3 regions of the Pseudomonas morbosilactucae genome follow, and region 3 is predicted to be linked to each of the others. Evidence: riboswitches for the same ligand, from Rfam matches in the RefSeq annotation. Region 3 holds a riboswitch; each other region holds the start of a gene.
What was found. A riboswitch is a leader RNA that binds a small molecule or an ion and turns the genes downstream of it on or off. The one in region 3 is predicted to bind cobalamin.

Region 1: linked by a shared signal. The riboswitch ahead of cobW (cobalamin biosynthesis protein CobW) and the one ahead of cobO (cob(I)yrinic acid a,c-diamide adenosyltransferase) in region 3 are both predicted to bind cobalamin.
Region 2: linked by a shared signal. The riboswitch ahead of M1B35_RS13320 (ABC transporter substrate-binding protein) and the one ahead of cobO (cob(I)yrinic acid a,c-diamide adenosyltransferase) in region 3 are both predicted to bind cobalamin.

Annotation. Positions count from the first base shown of each region.
Region 1 is NZ_JALQCX010000043.1:12,248-15,514, forward strand. Features, by position in the region: gene M1B35_RS22450 (cobalamin biosynthesis protein) at 1-349, opposite strand, end outside; gene M1B35_RS22455 (CbtA family protein) at 346-1,047, opposite strand; gene M1B35_RS22460 (CbtB domain-containing protein) at 1,059-1,247, opposite strand; cobalamin riboswitch at 1,347-1,567, opposite strand; cobalamin riboswitch at 1,707-1,917, shown strand; gene cobW (cobalamin biosynthesis protein CobW) at 2,014-3,081, shown strand; gene cobN (cobaltochelatase subunit CobN) at 3,085-3,267, shown strand, end outside.
Region 2 is NZ_JALQCX010000022.1:38,044-41,310, forward strand. Features, by position in the region: gene M1B35_RS13310 (putative DNA modification/repair radical SAM protein) at 1-152, opposite strand, end outside; gene M1B35_RS13315 (acetyltransferase domain-containing protein) at 274-1,443, opposite strand; cobalamin riboswitch at 1,625-1,822, shown strand; gene M1B35_RS13320 (ABC transporter substrate-binding protein) at 1,974-2,990, shown strand; partial or broken gene M1B35_RS13325 (FecCD family ABC transporter permease) at 2,987-3,267, shown strand, end outside.
Region 3 is NZ_JALQCX010000011.1:298,144-301,410, reverse strand. Features, by position in the region: gene M1B35_RS07990 (PQQ-dependent sugar dehydrogenase) at 1-831, opposite strand, end outside; gene M1B35_RS07985 (hypothetical protein) at 905-1,486, opposite strand; cobalamin riboswitch at 1,656-1,891, shown strand; gene cobO (cob(I)yrinic acid a,c-diamide adenosyltransferase) at 1,975-2,586, shown strand; gene M1B35_RS07975 (cobyrinic acid a,c-diamide synthase CobB) at 2,597-3,267, shown strand, end outside.

The DNA.
Region 1 (3,267 bases), on a different contig from region 3:
CCGGTCCGTTGCTCAGTTGTTCAGCCAGGGCTAGGGCTGCACTTTCGGCCACGCCGTAACAGCCGGTGCGTTCGAAAGCGATCTGCGAGCGGTGGCTCAATTGCTGGGCGTAGCGGGCCAGCTCAGTGCTGCTGAAACAGGTCAGGGGCAGGTTCAGTTGTGCGGCCAATTCCAGCAGGCCGGGCTCCTCACGCTTCAAGTCGATGCTGGCCAGCGCCTTGACCTGCCGCAGGTCAAGGCGATGGGCTTGCAAGGCCTGGTCGAGCAGGGCGCGCAGCGTGCTTGCCGGGCAGCCTTTCTGGCAGCCCAGGCCGACCACCAGGGACGGCGCCGCGCGCAGGTCGATCATGCCGAGTATTGACCGTCACTCTTGCGTCGGAACAACCAGGCGCTGATCAGGCCCAGGGCCAGCCAGAACAGGGCATTGGTCAATTGCGAAGCGATCTTGAACTGGGCTTCCAGGGCTTGCGGTGCAAGCATCGAGTGCACTTCCGGCTGTGGCGCGCCAATCACATGGGGCACTGCCAGAATGGCCGCGCCCAGCACCTTCAGCAGCCAGTTCTGGGCGAACACCAGCAAGGCGATGCCCACGGCGGTGGACGCCGCAGTGCCGACCCACCAGATTTGCCGTTGTGCCAGATCGGCGGCGGCAGTGCCCGGCAGCTCCGGCGGCAGGCCCAGGGTCGGCGCCAGGCAGAAGGTGGCGTAGCCGGCCAGGCCCCACAGCAGGCCTTGGGAGGTGCGGTTCGGTGCACGCAGGGTGTACAGGCCGGCGAGCATCAGGGCGAAGCCCACGGCGACCACCAGGTTACCGCCGGTGGTGGACAGGACGCGTTGCCAGCCGTCTTCCGGCTCCCAGGCTTCGGCGTCGTGGCTGTGGGCGGCCATGGCGCCGTCGGCGTGCTCATGGACTTCGGCGGCAGGGGCGTTCTCGTAGGTTTCCGCCTGCAGAATCAGCGGGGCGACCCAGAAACTTTGCAGCAGGGTCAGCAGCAGGGCGGCCAGAAGCCCGCTGAAACCGGCGGTTTGGGCAATGCGCTTGATCATCGGGGCAGGTCTCAGTGGCAAGGGAACGCGGCGCTGTGACGGGTATCGTGAGCGGCGTTGTGCACCGCTTCGATGTGCGAGAAACCGGCGAAGTACACCAGGCAGGCGCCGAGGATCGACGCGCCGATGGCGGCGACCAAGCGTTGGCTCAGGGTGTGGGTGGTGCTGGCGGAATGGCTGGTGCTGCTGATGATCGACATGGCGCTTCCCTCTGGTCTGGCAGTGGGTGCAACGTGCGCAAGAAAACCCCGCGAGCAGGCCCGCAGGGTTTTAACAGCGCCCGCCCACCGCGGGTTTGTTATTTATGTGTGCAGCGGGCCGGTCTCCGGGCTCACGAGGGGTCGGGCTTGCGCCTGGCCGACAAGTGTCTCCTTCCCATGCCGTGGCACAGTGGATTTGACACTTCGCTCGCTTACCGTTGCGGGGGCAGCACCGGACTGGTCAAGGCTTTGAGTAAAGCACGTGATTCACCGGTTTCCCGTTTCACCCTGTGAAGGGCACCCGTAACAAGTTGTGTAGGAGAGCATGGGCGGGGAGTGGGCGTCAATTGGCAACCGTTCTCACTGGCACCGTGCAGCGCCCCAGGCACCCGCAATGGCCTGGGCCGGGGCTGTTGCCACTCTCGTCACATTGCGCATTGACCGGCCCCCGCGCTCTGCGTAGCCTTGCGCCTTCGAGGTTCTTCGGCATGCCGAAGCTAAGACGGGAACGCGGTCAATGCCGCGGCTGCCCCCGCAACTGTGAACGGTTCCGCTTCTGCACGGCCACTGCCCGCTGCCTCCCGGCATGCGTGCGGGAAGGCGCAGGGGCCGCCGGTCGAACGACCGGCACACCGTCAGCCAGGAGACCTGCCTCGACACAGATTCTCACTACAACCGGGCGGGGTGATCCGGTGGCGAAATCGTCCGCGCGCCAGGCGCTGCGGCCCTCGTCCCGTATGCCCGCCACCTTGCCAAAGGGCATCCGATGAAAACACTGGCCAAACTTCCCGTCACCATCGTCACCGGCTTTCTCGGCTCAGGTAAAACCACCTTGCTGCGGCACATGCTGGACAACGCCCAGGGCCGACGCATCGCGGTGATCGTCAACGAGTTCGGCGAGCTGGGCATCGACGGCGAAATCCTCAAACAGTGCTCCATCGGCTGCACCGAAGAAGAGGCTAATGGCCGTGTTTATGAACTGGCCAACGGCTGCCTGTGCTGCACCGTGCAGGAAGAGTTCTTCCCGGTGATGCGTGAGCTGGTGGCACGCCGTGGCGACCTCGACCACATCCTGATCGAAACCAGCGGCCTGGCCCTGCCCAAGCCTTTGGTGCAAGCCTTCCAGTGGCCGGAAATCCGCAGCGCCTGCACCGTCGATGCGGTGATTACCGTGGTCGACAGCCCGGCCGTGGCCGCCGGCACCTTCGCCGCGTTCCCGGACCAAGTGGACGCCCAGCGCAAGCTCGACCCCAACCTGGACCACGAATCGCCGTTGCACGAGCTGTTCGCCGACCAACTGTCCAGCGCCGACCTGGTGATCCTCAACAAGGCCGACCTGATCAGCCCTGAAGACCTGGCCAAAGTGCGCCTGGAAGTCGCTGAAGAACTGCCGCCGGCGGTGAAAGTCATCGAAGCCAGCAGTGGCCGCCTGCCCCTGGACGTGTTGCTGGGCCTGGGTGCCGGCTCCGAAGAACACATCGATAGCCGTCACAGCCACCACGATCACCACCACGACGGTGACGATCACGATGACCACGATCACGACGCCTTCGACTCCATCTCCATCGAACTGCCCCAGGCCGAAGAAAGCCTGCTGCTGGACGCCCTGACCCAACTGGTGGTCAAGCACGGCATCCTGCGGGTCAAGGGCTTTGCCGCCATCCCCAACAAGCCGATGCGTTTGCTGATTCAGGGCGTGGGCACCCGTTTTGACAAACACTTCGACCGTCAATGGGGCGCCGATGAGGCCCGTACCACACGCCTGGTGCTGATTGGCCAGGAACTGGACGCGGCCCTGCTTGAAGCGCAACTGCGCGCTGCCCTCAGCGTTTAAGCCATGCACCTGCTCAGGACCCAGCCCGGCGGATTTGTCTCGGATGACAACATTGCCGACTTAGGACAAACCCCCGCCGAGCTGGTGATCCTGTGCAGCGGCGATTCCAGCCTGGCGCTGCTGGCCGAAGCGGCCCAGCAGTTGCCGGAGGATTACCCCAGCTTTCGCCTGGCCAACCCCATGCAA
Region 2 (3,267 bases), on a different contig from region 3:
TCTGGCGTGTAGCTGTGGCAGATGCCCATGCCATTGGTCGAGCCCAGCCCGGACTGGCCGGCGGAGCTGCGTTTTGGCGCACCGCTGCTGGCGCAGGAGGCGTCGTATTTGGCCGCGTCGGCGAGGATGCTCAACTTGTCGATCAGCTGCATGACGATTCTCGGTACTGGGTTTATATACAGTAAAGAGTTGCACTGGTCCGTTCAAGCGAGCATTGCCTCGGTCGACAAAAAAAACCGCCCAGCACCCCAAAGGGCGATGGGCGGTCAGGGGCTACAGGTACTTCAACCAGGCGATGTCCCGGCGTCGTGCCTTCAACGCCGAGAACCAGCGCACCGGCGGGTACAGCGCCACCGCCAGCAAGGCCGACACCAGCCACACGGCCCAGATGCCGTCGAAGCCGAAGTACTGGCCCTGGTTCAGGCCGAACAGCGCCACGCTCAGCAAGTACAGGACCTTGAGCACATACAGGTGCAGCAGGTAGAAGAACATCGGTGCCGACCCGAACACCGTCAGCGGCCGCATCCAGGCACTGCCCTGGCGCCGCTCGAACCACAGCAACAGCAACAGGCCGACGCTCAGGGTCAGGGTGATGAACAGCAAGGACGGCGGGTACTTGGTGATGTTGAAGAAGCCCATCAGCGTCTGCATCGCGCTGTCCGCCTGGGCCATGGGCTTCTCGCCGTAGCCGTTGACCAGGCGCAGGGCGACAAAGCCCAGCAGGCCGGCCACACCGCACAGCCACAAACGCCGTTGACGCAGGGCCGCGTCCGCCCCGCGAGCAAACCACGGGCCCAGGGCATAACCCAGGCCGATCACGCCGATCCACGGCAGCACCGGGTAGGACGTGCGCAGGCGCAAGGTGTCGGAAAACTCGATCCAACCGCGGTCATGCAACACCGCCCACGGCACATGCAGGGCCGACTCCAGGGGAAAGTGCAGGCCGTCCAGCAGGTTGTGCCCGGCAATGATCCCCACACTCAGCACCAGCAACAGCGCCCGGGGCAGCCAGACCATGGCCGACAGGGCCAGCATGCTCAGACCGATGGCCCAGATCACTTGCAGGTAGATCACCGTGGGCGGTAGCTGGAAGGTCCAGGCAAAGTTCACCAACGTGATTTCCAGCAGCACCAGGAACAGGCCGCGCTTGAACAGAAAGGCGCAGACATCCGCCTTGCCCGCGTACTTCTCACCGAACAGATACGCCGACAGCCCCGTGAGCAAGACAAACACCGGCGCACACAGGTGGGCCAGGGTCCGGCTAAAAAACAGCGACGGCTCGGTGCTGGTGACATCCATGGGGTCGATCACCTGGCGATGCAGGAAAAAGGTTTCGCGGACATGGTCAAGCAGCATGAAAACGATCACCAGCCCGCGCAATGCATCAATGGAAAGCAGGCGGCCGGCAGCGGTGCCGGAGTGAGGGACAGCAGCGTGTGTCATGGGGGTTTCGCAACGCAGAGGGTGGATTAAGACGCCCCGCCGGAGCGGCCAGGGGCAAACGGCGGTTACTCTATAACATTTCAGTGGCAATTCGTAGCGATTCTCAACGCCTTTTACTCAGCCGTGCGGCAGCGCAGCCGCCGCTGGCCAAAAACAAGCGTGGTCTGACGTCTGCCTATCCTTTACCATGCTGCCCGCCGGTTTCCGCAAGGAAATAATAGGGAATCCGTCAGCCTCCAAGCGAGCGCTGAAACGGAACTGCCCCCGCAACTGTAGGCGCCGAGCCTGCTCCCGAAGCATGCCACTGGGTCACCCCGGGAAGGCTGGAGCCAGGTGATGACGCGCCAGTCAGGAGACCTGCCGGCCAGCGTCATCAACTAACCGGCGGGGTGTCCGGGAAGGACATCCGTCGGCCGGTCTGCAACGACTCGATCCGCTGTACCCGGGCTTTTTTTCGCCCGCGGCGTGGGATGTGTTTTCCAAACCTGTGCGCTCCGCCTGTGCACGCGTTCGAATGGAGATCGCCTTTCATGTCCCTGCCCCGCCTTGCCACCCTGCTGGCCGCTGCCGGCTTCAGCTCCCTGGCCCTCGCCGCCCCGGCGACCCAGTACCCCTTGACCGTGGAAAACTGCGGCGCCCGCCTGACCTTCAACCAGGCCCCGGCCCGCGCCGTGACCATCGGCCAGTCCGGCACCGAGATGCTCTACGCCTTGGGCTTGGGTTCGAAACTGGCCGGCACCTCCCTGTGGTTCAACGACGTGCTGCCCGAGTTCAAGGCGCAGAACGACGCCGTGGAGCGCCTGGCGGACAACGATCCGAGCTTCGAGTCGGTGATCGGCAAGCGCCCCGGCCTGGTGGCGGTGCAGTTCGAATGGATGGTCGGCGCCCAAGGCGTGGTCGGCACCCGGGAGCAGTTTGAAGAACTGAAGATCCCGGTGTACCTGATGCCGTCGGACTGCGAAGGCAAGGACAACCTCAGCGGCGCCGACGGCACGCGCCTGGAAACCTTCCGCATCGACAGCCTGTACAAGAGCATCGAGCAACTGGCGCAGATCTTCGACGTGCAAGCGCGCGGCGAACAACTGGTGGGGCAGCTCAAGGCCCGCCTCGCCGCCGCCGTGGCCAAAGCGGCACCGACTCAGGGCCAGGCGCCCTCCGCGGTGTTCTGGTTCTCCAGCGCCGACCTCGATATCGACCCCTACGTGGCCGGGCGCAAGGGCATTCCCGACTTCATGCTCAACACCCTGGGCATGCGCAATGTCATCGAATCCGACGAGGAATGGCCCACTGTCGGCTGGGAAACCATCGCCAAGGCCAACCCGACCTTCCTGATCATCGCCCGCATGGACCGCCGCCGCTTTCCGGCCGATGACTACCAGAAGAAGCTGCAATTCCTCAAGAACGACCCGGTGACCCGCAATATGGAGGCGGTCAAGCACGACCGCATTCTGATCATTGACGCCCATGCCATGCAGGCCAGCCTGCGCCTGTTCGACGGCATCGACGCCCTGGCCCAGGCCAGCCAGCGCCTCCAGTCGCAACCATGAGTGCCCTCGGCGTCGCCCGGGCATGCGCGCCGCTGCTCGGGCACGGCCTGTGGGTCAGCCTGGTGTTGCTGCTGGGAGTCCTGGCAGCGGTGAGCATCGGCGAAACCCACATCGACCTGCAGGTGGTGCTGCAGGTCCTGGCCAACAAACTCTGGGACGCCGGCCACGTGCTGGACCCCATCGATGAAGGCATCGTCTGGAACTACCGCCTGGCCCGGGCCTGGTGGCCGCCGCCTGCGGCACCGGGCTGGCGCTGTCCGGGGTGGTGCTGCAAGCC
Region 3 (3,267 bases):
GACCGCTGTCCACAACTGCCCGCTGTCGGGCTCCCACGCCAGGCCGTTGGGATTGCGCAGGCCTGAGGCGAAGATCCGTTGCTGGCCGCTGGCGCGGTCCACTTCCCAGATGGCCGCGCGGCCCTGTTCCTGGTCCAAGCCGTTTTCGCCAACGTTGCTGTTGGAGCCCACCGTGACGTACAGCTTGCTCCCGTCTTTGCTGGCAATGACGTTTTTGGTCCAGTGGTGGTTCAACGTGCCGCCGGGCAAGTCGACGACCTTGGTCGGCGCGACGCTGATTTGGGTATCGCCCGTTCGGTAGGGAAAGCGCAGCAGTCGATCGGTGTCGGCCACATACAGGTCGTTGCCCACCAGGGTCATGCCAAATGGTGAGTTGAGCTGATCGATCAATACCGTACGGGTTTCCGCCACGCCGTCGTGATCCTGGTCGCGCAGCAGGGTGATGCGGTTGGCGCTGGGCACTGCGGCACCCGCGCGGCCCATGACCTTGCCCATGACCCAGCCGCGAATGCCCTTGCTGTCATCGGGTTTGGACGGCGCATTGGTTTCCGCCACCAGCACGTCACCGTTGGGCAGCACATAGAGCCAGCGCGGGTGGTCCAGGCCTTCGGCAAAGGCGGAGACCTGGGTGCCGGGCGCCGCGATCGGCTTGGCGCCCTGGGGCCAGCCGATCGCCGGGGCGATGTTCAATGTCGGGATCAGGGTTTTGTTCGGCTCGGGCAAGGTTGGCGTGGGGCCGGTACCGTCGCTGACCTGCAGGCGCGCTGTTTCGCCGCAGGCGGCCAGGCCTGTGGCGACAGCGATCAATAGAAAGGTGTTGGGCTTGAACATGCGGGTTTCCCTATGCGTACACGAGGGGGTGTCTAGTCATAGAGGAACAGCGCTTACCGATGGTTCAAACCGTTCAGCGGGCCTCTTTGAACAGTACGGCGATACCTGGGTGGTAGTTGCCGGCCTCGTTGCGCAGCTTGCGGTAGGCGTAAGGGAAGTACCAGGCAACGGCGCAACTGTGTTCCTTCTGCAGGTCGTCGACCATGTCCTGGAGTTCTTCCGGGGTGGCGCTGTGCTGGGCCTTTTGCGGGGCGACAAACAGGCAGCCAAGCCGCAGGTCGCTGGCGTAGCTGATGCTTTTTGCGGCGCTGGTGGCGTCCAGCAAGGCTTGGGTCAGGTTGAGGTTGTTGACCCGTGGCCAGCGCTGGGTGGCCTGGATGTAGACGCGCTCGTCCTGGCTGGCAATGTAGAGGTCGGCGCGGCTGTTGCGATCGCCGTCTTCCTGCTGTTTTTTGCTCTGGGTCTGTTCCAGGGTGACCATTTCCGCCATCCAGGCTGCGGCAGACAGCAGGCCCAGGTTGGCGTGTTCGTCGAACCAGTACGGTGTTTCGTTATCGCCGCGCACCGCGTTGTAGCGGTCAATGCAATCGAACCAGCGCTCCAGCAGGGGGCGCAGGAATTCCAGTCGTGGATTGCTGATGGTCATGCCTTGCATCGAACTCACCCTTATTGTTTGTGATTGGTCTGGGTTTTTTGCCGTTATGGCTATTTGATATCACTGCTTCCAGTGTGGCACAAGATTGGCGTCATTTTATTGATCTGTGGTGTTCTCCACGTGTCGCCGACGGCCGGCTTTAATTGACGCTCCACCCCCAACCCTCTAACCTTCGCGACTTGTTTCAGGTGCTCTGTGGCCCACGGTCGACAGAGTGAAACAGGGAAGCCGGTGAGTGCACGTTCCTCCAGTGGAACGGGCGACGATTCCGGCGCTGCCCCCGCAACGGTAAATGAGTCAAGACTGCGCCTGATGCCACTGTGTCGAGATCGATGCGGGAAGGCGCGCGGTCCGGCAGTGATGCCCCTCATGAGCCCGGAGACCGGCCTGATCCATCCAACGGCATCACGGTGGGCGATGCCAGGCTTGCGCCTTCTATACCCTTTTTTCCTGCCCCCCGTTATCCAGCCCCAACGGAGAGCTGCCCCATGACTGAATCCCCCGATCGTGACGAACGCCATGTGGCGCGGATGTTGCGCAAAAAAGCCGTGATCGACGAACGCATCGCCAACTCGCCCAACGAGTGCGGTTTGCTGCTGGTGTTGACCGGCAATGGCAAAGGCAAGAGCAGCTCGGCTTTCGGCATGCTCGCGCGTTCCATGGGCCACGGCATGCAATGCGGCGTGGTGCAGTTCATCAAAGGCCGCAACAGCACCGGCGAGGAGTTGTTCTTCCGGCGTTTTCCCGAGCAAGTGCGCTTCCATGTGATGGGCGAAGGCTTTACTTGGGAGACCCAGGATCGCCAGCGTGATATCGCTGCCGCCGAGGCCGCGTGGGCTGTGTCCCGCGAGTTGCTGCGCAACCCGGCCATCGGCCTGGTGGTGCTCGACGAATTGAACATCGCCCTCAAGCACGGTTACCTCGACCTGGATCAGGTGCTCAGCGACTTGCAGGCCCGTCCGCCCATGCAGCATGTAGTGGTAACCGGCCGTGGTGCCAAGCCGGAGATGATCGAACTGGCCGATACCGTCACCGAAATGGGCGTGGTCAAGCACGCCTTCCAGGCCGGCATCAAGGCGCAGAAAGGGGTTGAACTGTGAGCGTCCCAGCATGAGTGAAGTTCGTCATTGCCCGGCGGTGTTGATCGCCGCACCGGCCTCCGGCCAGGGCAAGACCACCGTGACCGCTGCCCTGGCGCGCTTGCACCGTAACCAAGGGCGCAAGGTGCGGGTGTTCAAGTGCGGCCCGGACTTTCTTGACCCGATGATCCTTGAGCGCGCCAGTGGCGCACCGGTTTATCAGCTGGACATGTGGATGGTCGGCGAGCAGGAGAGCCGGCGTCTGTTGTGGGACGCCGCGGGCGAGGCCGATCTGATCCTGATCGAAGGGGTCATGGGGCTGTTCGACGGTACGCCGTCCAGCGCCGATCTGGCCCGGCACTTTGGCGTGCCGGTGCTGGGGGTGATCGATGGCACGGCCATGGCCCAGACGTTCGGTGCCCTGGCGTTGGGGTTGGCCCGTTATCAGCCCGATTTGCCGTTTGCCGGAGTGCTGGCCAACCGGGTCGGCACCCTGCGTCACGCGCAGTTGCTCGAAGGCAGCTTGACCGAAGGGCTGCGTTGGTATGGCGCGTTGTCCCGGGAGATCGGGATCGAATTGCCGAGCCGGCATCTGGGCCTGGTGCAGGCCAGCGAGCTGAATGATCTGGACGTGCGTTTGGACGCCGCGGCGCAAGCCCTGGCCAGCAGTTGCGAAGTGGCCCTGCCGCCGGCCGTGGCCTT